4 regions of the Pseudoalteromonas sp. AWH4_217 genome follow, and region 1 is predicted to be linked to each of the others. Evidence: predicted binding sites of a transcription regulator. Region 1 holds the regulator's gene; each other region holds the start of a gene.
The links. Region 1 encodes sigma-54, which starts transcription at its own class of promoters, with help from an activator protein. Its sites were predicted from a motif close to GTTGGCACGNNNNTNGNNT; they were not measured.
Positions count from the first base shown of each region.

Region 2: the regulator sigma-54 is predicted to act here: its motif matches at 951-969, upstream of fliE (flagellar hook-basal body complex protein FliE).
Region 3: the regulator sigma-54 is predicted to act here: its motif matches at 883-901, upstream of ACXAH1_RS01115 (PspA/IM30 family protein).
Region 4: the regulator sigma-54 is predicted to act here: its motif matches at 1,390-1,408, upstream of ACXAH1_RS06835 (flagellar basal body rod protein FlgF).

Region 1 covers NZ_JBSWYM010000002.1:30,992-33,194, forward strand. Annotated here, with positions in the region: gene ACXAH1_RS01890 (PTS sugar transporter subunit IIA) at 1-123, opposite strand, end outside; gene hpf (ribosome hibernation promoting factor) at 126-413, opposite strand; gene ACXAH1_RS01900 (RNA polymerase factor sigma-54) at 439-1,947, opposite strand; gene lptB (LPS export ABC transporter ATP-binding protein) at 1,992-2,203, opposite strand, start outside.
Region 2 covers NZ_JBSWYM010000004.1:305,139-307,341, reverse strand. Annotated here, with positions in the region: gene ACXAH1_RS06580 (sigma-54-dependent transcriptional regulator) at 1-813, shown strand, start outside; gene fliE (flagellar hook-basal body complex protein FliE) at 1,008-1,349, shown strand; gene fliF (flagellar basal-body MS-ring/collar protein FliF) at 1,370-2,203, shown strand, end outside.
Region 3 covers NZ_JBSWYM010000001.1:254,482-256,684, reverse strand. Annotated here, with positions in the region: gene dusA (tRNA dihydrouridine(20/20a) synthase DusA) at 1-766, shown strand, start outside; gene ACXAH1_RS01115 (PspA/IM30 family protein) at 938-1,603, shown strand; gene ACXAH1_RS01110 (PspC domain-containing protein) at 1,664-1,870, shown strand; gene ACXAH1_RS01105 (hypothetical protein) at 1,880-2,203, shown strand.
Region 4 covers NZ_JBSWYM010000004.1:361,528-363,730, reverse strand. Annotated here, with positions in the region: gene flgE (flagellar hook protein FlgE) at 1-1,330, shown strand, start outside; gene ACXAH1_RS06835 (flagellar basal body rod protein FlgF) at 1,445-2,203, shown strand, end outside.

The DNA of each region.
Region 1 (2,203 bases):
GGCATTGCTGTCTGGCAGCTGACTATGTGCCAACTCGCTGATGTATTCTAAAATACGTTTTTTGCTATTAAAAAGGACCGCAGCTTTGCTGCAGTCCTGTGAAATCAATGAGCTTAGTTTCATGATTAGTGTCGAGTTAGCTTCTCTTTGTGCTTGATCACCTGACGATCAAGCTTATCGATGAGTCCGTCTATTGCGGCATACATATCCCGGTGTTCGGTCGAGGCGAAAATCTCCCCTCCGTTCACATGTAATGTGGCTTCTGCTTTTTGGATGAGCTTTTCGACATCTAGGATTACATGCACATTGTTGATGTGATCAAAGTGCCTTTCTAGCTTCGCAAACTTGTTTGTTACATAGTCTCTTAACGAATCGGTGATTTCTACATGTCGACCAGTTAAATTTAGTTGCATAAGCATTTTCCTTCTGTAGTTACGTCTAAATCAAGCTTTTACGCTGATTCGACGGTGGGATAGCCAAAGACTCTCGGTATTTGGCAATTGTACGTCTAGCCACTTTGATCCCTTGATCTGCCAATACATCCGCGATTTTGCTGTCACTTAATGGCTTAGCTGTATTTTCTGCGGCAATTAGCTTTTTGATCAATGCTCTGATTGCAGTCGAAGAGCATTCTCCTCCGTTTTCAGTGCTGACATGGCTTGAGAAGAAATACTTCAACTCATAAATACCGCGAGGCGTGTGCATATACTTTTGCGTTGTTACACGTGAAATTGTGGACTCATGCATGTCGACCATTTCGGCCACATCATTGAGTACCATAGGTTTCATCGCCTCGGGGCCATGTTCAAAGAATGCCTGTTGTTGTTGCACAATGCAATTGGTAACTTTCAATAAAGTTTCATTGCGGCTTTCGAGACTTTTAATAAACCATTTTGCCTCTTGCAAGTGCGAGCGGATAAACTGACTGTCGGTGCTCGACTTGACTGAACGGGACATAGCGGCATAGTGATCGTTTACTCTTATCTTCGGCATAGAGTCCGGGTTGAGTTCAACAACCCAGCGGCCTTTCACTTTTTTCACCGAGACATCCGGTATCACATAGTCTGCTTCTTCTTGCACTATACTGGCGGCAGGCTTGGGGTTAAGGCTGTGGATCAGGGTCATGACTTCTTTAAGCTCAGCTTCTTTGAGCTTAGTCTTTTTCATCAAAGTTCGGTAGTCACGACTTGCGAGTAGATCGATATGTTCCGTCAGAATCTCTTTGGTTTGGGTTAACCACGGAGTGGCTGGATCAAACTGATTGAGCTGGATACACAAACATTCCTGCAAGCTGCGGGCTGCAATACCAACGGGATCAAATAATTGAACACGTTTCAGTACGGCTTCGACTTCATCCAATTCGATTTGTTCGTCGTCATTGTCCTGATTCATACTCTCAACAATGTCTTCGCAGCTGATAGTCAATAAACCAGCGTCGTCAACGGCTTCGACGATTGCCAGAGCAATGGCTCTGTCAGTTGGGCTAAAGGGAGTGAGCTCCAGTTGCCACATCATGTATTCTTGCAGCGTCTCAGAGGTTTTTCCCTGATAGATGGTTTCATCTTCTGGCATAGGGCCAGAGCTGCTTGCCGGGGCGGCACTGATGTACTCATCCCAGGTGACGTCCATTGCCAGATCGTCACTGACGGTGTCTTTGTTTAATGCAGCGTCGCTGTCTTGCTCATAGTCACTGACAGCCGAGTCCTCAAAGCTGTCACTATCATTGGTTGCGTGTTGATCTAACTCAGTATCCGATTTGGACTGTGTTTCATTATCGTGTGATTCAGACTCACCCTCTTCCACTTCCAACAAAGGATTGCTATCAAGCGCTTCTTGGATTTCTTGTTGGAGATCTAGCGTACTCAACTGTAACAGACGAATAGCCTGTTGCAGCTGTGGTGTCATTGTCAGTTGCTGCCCCATGCGCAGCTGTAGCGATTGCCTCATGTATCTCTAACAATCCTTTTTGTTATTTACTTCTAATCTTATAACTATAGCCTGAATTGCTCACCTAGGTAGACATCCCGCACGGTTTGATCGGCCAGAACATGCTCCGGGGTGCCTGCTGCTATCAGTTCACCATGTGACACTATATAAGCTTTCTCACAGACGTCCAGCGTTTCACGCACATTGTGGTCTGTAATCAATACGCCGATACCGCGGTTTTTTAGGTGTTCAATAATTTTCTTTATATCTAACACTG
Region 2 (2,203 bases), on a different contig from region 1:
GAAAAAGGGGCATTTACTGGCGCTATTGCAGCTTGCCCAGGCAAGTTTGAGCAAGCACAAAAGGGCACTATACTCCTTGATGAAATCACCGAAATGGATCTGGGCTTACAAGCTAAATTGTTGCGGGTATTACAGGAAAGGGAAGTGGAACGTCTTGGGGGCAGAAAGACCATTGAGCTGGATGTCAGGGTATTGGCGACCAGTAACCGAGATCTTAAAGAAGCCGTTAATGATGGTGTCTTTCGCGAAGACCTATATTATCGTTTGAATGTCTTTCCTCTGACCTGGCTGCCTCTTGCGGAGCGCGGTGGGGATATTGTCCCGCTAGCTGAGCACCTGTTACAGCGTCACTGTGACAAATCCGGCAAATTGACACCTGTATTATCACAGAGCGCGCAGGATAAATTGCTCAGTCATCGTTGGCCGGGTAACGTCAGAGAACTGGATAACGTGGTGCAACGAGCCTTGATTTTGCAACAGGGAACAGAGATCACTGCTGACGACATCTTTATTGAGAACTTTTCACCGCGATCAGTGAGTACACCGCAGCAGCCAGTTGATCAGGTTCTCACACCTGTGCGCAACGATGCTGAAGAGGTCAGTTCGATTGCCATTAATGTGAATAATGACGATGCTGAGGGGCTCAATTATAAAGAAGAGCTTCAGGACAAAGAGCATCAAATTATTCTGGATACACTTTCCCGGTGTAATGGCAAGCGTAAGGACGTCGCTGAGCTGTTGGGGATCAGCCCCAGAACGCTTCGCTACAAACTCGCCAGAATGCGTGACCTGGGGTTACCTGTTCCAGCCTGAGTGAAACCCCTTTATCCGGGCATTTGATATGTCCGGATAAAGGGGGTTTTTGATGATCCGATCGCAGAACTATCCTACTGTCAAAAAATCGACCTTCCAAAAATTAACTTAACCAGTTGAAATATAATTAAATTATAGTTGGCACGCTTTATGCTTTGTTAGGGGTATGTATAACTCACAAAGTGAGCCAGACCATGAAAATTCAATCTACCGGGCTTTATCAGGAAATGCAGGCAATGGCCTCAGAAGCCGGCCGCGTAAGACCACAGGATCCGAATAAGCTGCCAGTTCAGGCAACAGCTGCTACCTCAAGCGCCCAGTTTGGTGACTTACTCAGCGATGCACTTAATACCGTAGCTGGATTACAGCGTGACGCTAAAGAAAAGGTGACTGCTGTTGAAATGGGCGACCGCAGTGTTTCACTGGCTGAAGCAATGATTGCCAAGAACAAATCTTCGGTGGCATTTGATGCTACAGTACAGGTCAGAAATAAGCTGATAGAAGCTTATAAAGACATCATGAGCATGCCAGTATAATCAGAGTTTAGCGGAGAGTAATCGTGGCTACTAATCAATCAACCGATCTGGCACTTGCTGATGGACAAACAGTTCCCGGCGCAAGTGGCGAAGCAGATACGCAACAAGAGCAAAAATCGGGCTACTTTAGTGCTTTGAGCGGTGTTGATATGCTCCGCCAGGTTACTTTGGTGATCGCACTGGCCATCTGTCTGGCAATCGCGATTTTTATCATTATCTGGGCACGTCAGCCAGATATGCGTCCGTTAGGTCAATATCCTACCGAAGAGCTGGTTCAGACCCTGGACTTTCTGGATGCACAGAAAATTGAGTATGAACTGGATGGCAACACCATCATGGTGGCTGAGTCAGATTATCAGGATATCAAGCTGAGAATGGCCCGTGATGGGTTTAGCCAGGCACCAAGCAGTGGCACCGATATTCTGATGCAGGATATGGGCTTTGGTGTGAGTCAACGTTTGGAGCGTGAACGTCTTAAGCACAGCCGTGAACAACAACTGGCCCGCACCATTGAAGAACTGCAGGATATTAACCGCGCTAAAGTTCTGCTGGCTATTCCGAAAGAGAATGTATTTGCACGACGTGAAAAACAGCCGTCAGCGACTGTAGTCGTGACGCTTAAACGTGGTCGGACACTGGATAGTGAAGAAGTAGATTCAATTGTTGATATCGTTGCGTCTGCGGTACAGGGGTTAACACCAGCACGTGTCACTGTGACAGATCAGAATGGTCGTTTGCTTAACTCTGGCTCTCAGGATTCTCTGGCAGCACGTTCTCGCAAAGAATATGAGATAGAGCGTAAGCGTGAACAGGAATACCTGGAAAAAATCGACAGTATCATGATCCCTGTTGTC
Region 3 (2,203 bases), on a different contig from region 1:
CCCTAAAGCGCTGGCTGAATGTGCCAAGCGCGCGGAGCAATATGGTTATAACGAAGTGAACCTCAATGTGGGTTGCCCGTCGGATCGGGTACAAAATGGCCGTTTTGGTGCGTGTCTGATGGCTGAGCCTGAGCTGGTGGCTGAATGTGTTGCAGCGATGAAAGGCGAAGTGTCTATTCCGGTGACGGTGAAAACCCGTATCGGGATTGATGAGCAGGATTCGTATGAATTTCTGACCCAGCTGATTGAGACTGCAAAGGCCGCCGGCTGTGATGACTTTATTATTCACGCCCGTAAGGCTTGGTTGCAGGGCCTGAGTCCGAAGGAAAATCGAGAAATTCCGCCCCTGGATTACCCTCGTGTGTACAAGCTGAAGCAGGATTATTCCGATCTGCACATCAGCATTAATGGCGGTGTGAAAACCATTGAGGAATGTCAGCATCATCTGGCACACCTGGACGGCGTGATGATTGGCCGGGAGGCTTACAGCAACCCGTTTATGCTCTCTGAAGTCGACAGCGCCCTGTATGGCGCGCCCGCGTTTACTCAGACCCGTCATCAGGTCGTCCGTAGCATGTACGACTACATTGAGTCGGAAATGTCTAAAGGGGCGAACTTCTGGCACATTGCCCGCCATATGCTGGGCATTTTCCAGAATCAGCCGGGTGCGCGAGGCTTCCGTCGCCACTTGTCTGAAAATGGTCATGGTAAGAGCGCCGATATCAGTGTGATGGAAAAAGCCCTGACCTTTGTGCCAGAACTCTAATAGTAATATGGTCAAAAAGGCTAACTATGTGCTTTTTTGACCAACACCCCTCAGAAATCTCTCCTCTCTTTTTTCCTAAAACATACTAAGTTGTTGAATTTAAATTGTAATTGGTTTTTGGCACAAACCTTGGAATAAGTTAACTCACATTAGCTTATCAAGGAGCCTGTCATGGCCTTAATCGACCGAATTGAAGATTTAATCAAAGCCGAGTTCAATGCGTTGCTCGACAAAGCGGATGATCCCAAGAAGGATCAGCGTCACTTACTGACTCAGCTGGAGGAGGCGCTCAGCGAATGCCGCAGCACTGTGGTTCAGGTGATCTGTGAGCAAAAAGCCTTGGCCCGCCGGGAACAGGCGCTGGCCAAAAAAGCGGCGCAATGGCAGCAGCAAGCTGAGTACGCGTTACAAAAGGACCGCGAAGATCTGGCCCGTGCGGCGTTGGTGGAAAAGCAAAAATGTCAGGAAGCACAGCAACAGATTGAAGAGGAAGCGGCACAGCTGCAACAGGCTTACAACAAGCTGGAGCAGGACGCACAGACGCTGACAGAAAAGCTCAATCAGCTGCGCCATAAAGAAGCCCAGCTGACGCGCCGTGAACACACCGCCACTACCCAGCTGAAAGCCCGCAGCGTGGCGAGTCAGCAGTCGGTAGAAGAAGCTATGGCACGTTTTGAGCACCTGGAGCGCAAGGTTGAGCGGGTTGAAGCTGAGGTAGACAGCTATGAGTTAGTGAGTAAAGAACAAGCGCAGTGGCAGGCGCTGGAGACATTGGCGCGCGAAGAGCAAGTCGATAAGGCGCTGGCCGAACTGAAACAAAAAACACACTCAGCTTAGGTATTGGCACACTCAGGTGCCAGATGGGCCCCGAGTATAGCAGCAATGAGGAGAACTCTGATGACAGAACATGACACTTATTACAGCACAACACGTTCGCAGCAACCCCGTAAAAAAATAGCGGGGGTGTGTACCAATTTAGCAAAAAGACTAGATATGCCAACCTGGCTGGTTCGCCTTATCACCGTATTATTGGCATTGAAAGCACCAGTTTTAGTGCTGATGGCGTACTTTATTGCCTGGCTCGTACTGTCGGAGCGTTCCTGAGGAGGCATTATGAAAGCGGCATTTATCTTACTGGTTGGTTTGGTTGTATTATCGGCTTTATCCTGGGTGTCCTCACCCCTGGCCTGGTTCAGCATTCCTGACGTGGTCACGGATGTAAGCTGGGTAGGGATCGAAATGCTCAGCCTGTTTGTGGCTATGATTGCCGTTTTCGCTTTGCTGGCGTTGCTGAGTATAGGATTGCTTGGCGTGATATTAGTGGTGCTCATTGGGCTAGTATTGGCACTGTTATTTAATTCGATCCTGATCGCCGTTCCTTTGTTATTCCTGGTAGCCATTGGTTGGCTGGTGAGTGACAAACAGGTGCTCTGTTAA
Region 4 (2,203 bases), on a different contig from region 1:
TGCATTAACAGGTTTAGCTGCGGCTCAGAAAGATCTGGATACGACAGCTAACAACATTGCCAACGTAAATACGACAGGCTTTAAGGAATCACGTGCTGAGTTCGCATCCGTCTATGCATCTTCGGTATTCAGCGCTGGTAAAACAAAAAATGGTGATGGTGTGCAAACCACTATGGTTGCACAGCAGTTCCACCAGGGGTCTCTGAACTTTACTCAGAACTCGCTGGATCTGGCGATTACGGGTGAGGGCTACTTCGCAATGAGTGAAGAGTTGGGTTCTCAAGACTTTACTTATAGCCGTGCAGGTGCATTTAAGCTCAATAAAGATAATTTTATTGTTGATGCTCAGGGCAACTTCCTGCAAGGTTTCCCTGTTGACCCAAGCACAGGTGACACGACATCGGTCAGCTTGAGTACATCTGCTGCATTACAGATCCCAGATGCATCGGGTTCTCCTCGTGCAACAACAAACGTTTACACCTCATTTAATCTGGATTCAAGAGTGACATCGCCTACATTGGCGTTTGATCCAACAGTAAGTGCTTCATACAACAGCTCAACGTCTACAACGATTTATGACAGCTTAGGTGAGCCGCATACACTCCAGATGTACTTTGTTAAAGAAGATCCAGCGACAAACCCAAACCAGTGGCAGGTTTATGCAACACTGGGTGGGCAGTTAGTCGGCCCTGCGGGTGACGGCAGTGTAGCTGGTCCAATTACCGAGTTTGAGTTTGATTCTAATGGTAACCCTGCCTCAACCGGTGATCCAGGTGTACCAGTCTCTGGACCAACTTTTGACCCGTTCAATATCCCGGCGGGTGCAGGCGCGGGGTTGTCAACATTATTGACCAATGGTGCAACCTTCCCGAGCAATATCCAGATGAACTGGCGTGACGAGGCAAATACTAAGCCACCGACACAGTTTGCGAGCCGTTTTGAAGTAAAAGCACTCGAACAGGATGGTGCGACAACGGGTCGACTTGCAGGTATTGATATTGGCTCTGATGGTAAAATTGTCGCTTCTTACAGTAATGGTGACTCTACCTATCTGGGCCAGGTTGCGATGGTTCGCTTCTCAAACTCGCAAGGCTTACAGCAAGTAGGCAACACAGGGTGGAAAAAGAGTTTAACATCAGGTGAGCCTATTGCAGGTGAGCCAGGGTCAGGTACGCTGGGAACCATCAACTCCTCAGCACTCGAGCAGTCGAATGTTAACCTGACTAACGAATTGGTTGACCTGATCAGTGCACAGCGAAATTTCCAGGCAAACTCCCGGGCACTGGAAGTGAACTCAACACTTCAGCAGAACATTCTGCAGATCCGATAATCACCTTCATCACCTCTCAAGGCCGCTCAATGCGGCCTTTTCATTTTCTTGACGATCATGTTGGCATTTATATTGCTTTAATCAGTATAGATTGAACAATTTTAGGTCGTTCCCATGGATAAAATGCTGTATGTCGCCATGTCTGGTGCCAAACAAAACCTGGTTGGTGTCGGGCTGAAAGCGAACAACCTGGCCAACGCCAATACCACCGGATTTAAGGCAGACTTTGCACAGGCCCGCTCTATGCAGGCTTTTGGTGAAGGGCTTCCTACCCGCGTGTTTGCTATGCAGGAGCGTCCGGGGACTATGATGACGGGCGGGGCTATCACTGAAACGGGGCGTGATCTTGATATCGCGGTTGATGAAAAGTCCTGGATCAGTGTGGTGGATGCTGCAGGTGAAGAAGCTTATACCAAAGTTGGCACGCTGAATATCACCTCTGATGGTGCATTGGTCACCAGCCATGGTCGTCAAATTATTGGCGAAGGTGGTCCCATCATTTTACCTTTACCGGTAGAAAAGGTGGTGTTCAGTGACGATGGTTCCATTCAGGTCAGGCCCCAGGGAGCGCCGGCCAACTTTTTGGAAGTGGTCGACCGGTTAAAGATTATCAGCGCAGACAATAGCAAACTTGAAAAAGGCAATGACGGTTTGTTCAGACCAAAAGAAGAGCTACTGGAAGATGGGGTGTGTGGATTTTGTGAAATATCCCCTACCGCCAAGGTTATGAGTGGCTATCTGGAAATGTCTAATGTAAACCCAGTTCACGAGATGGTGGATATGGTAAACCTTCAGCGCCAGTTTGAAATGCAGATGAAACTGATGAAAACAGCTGAAGAAATTGATGAGCGACACACTTCGCTCCTGCGTATC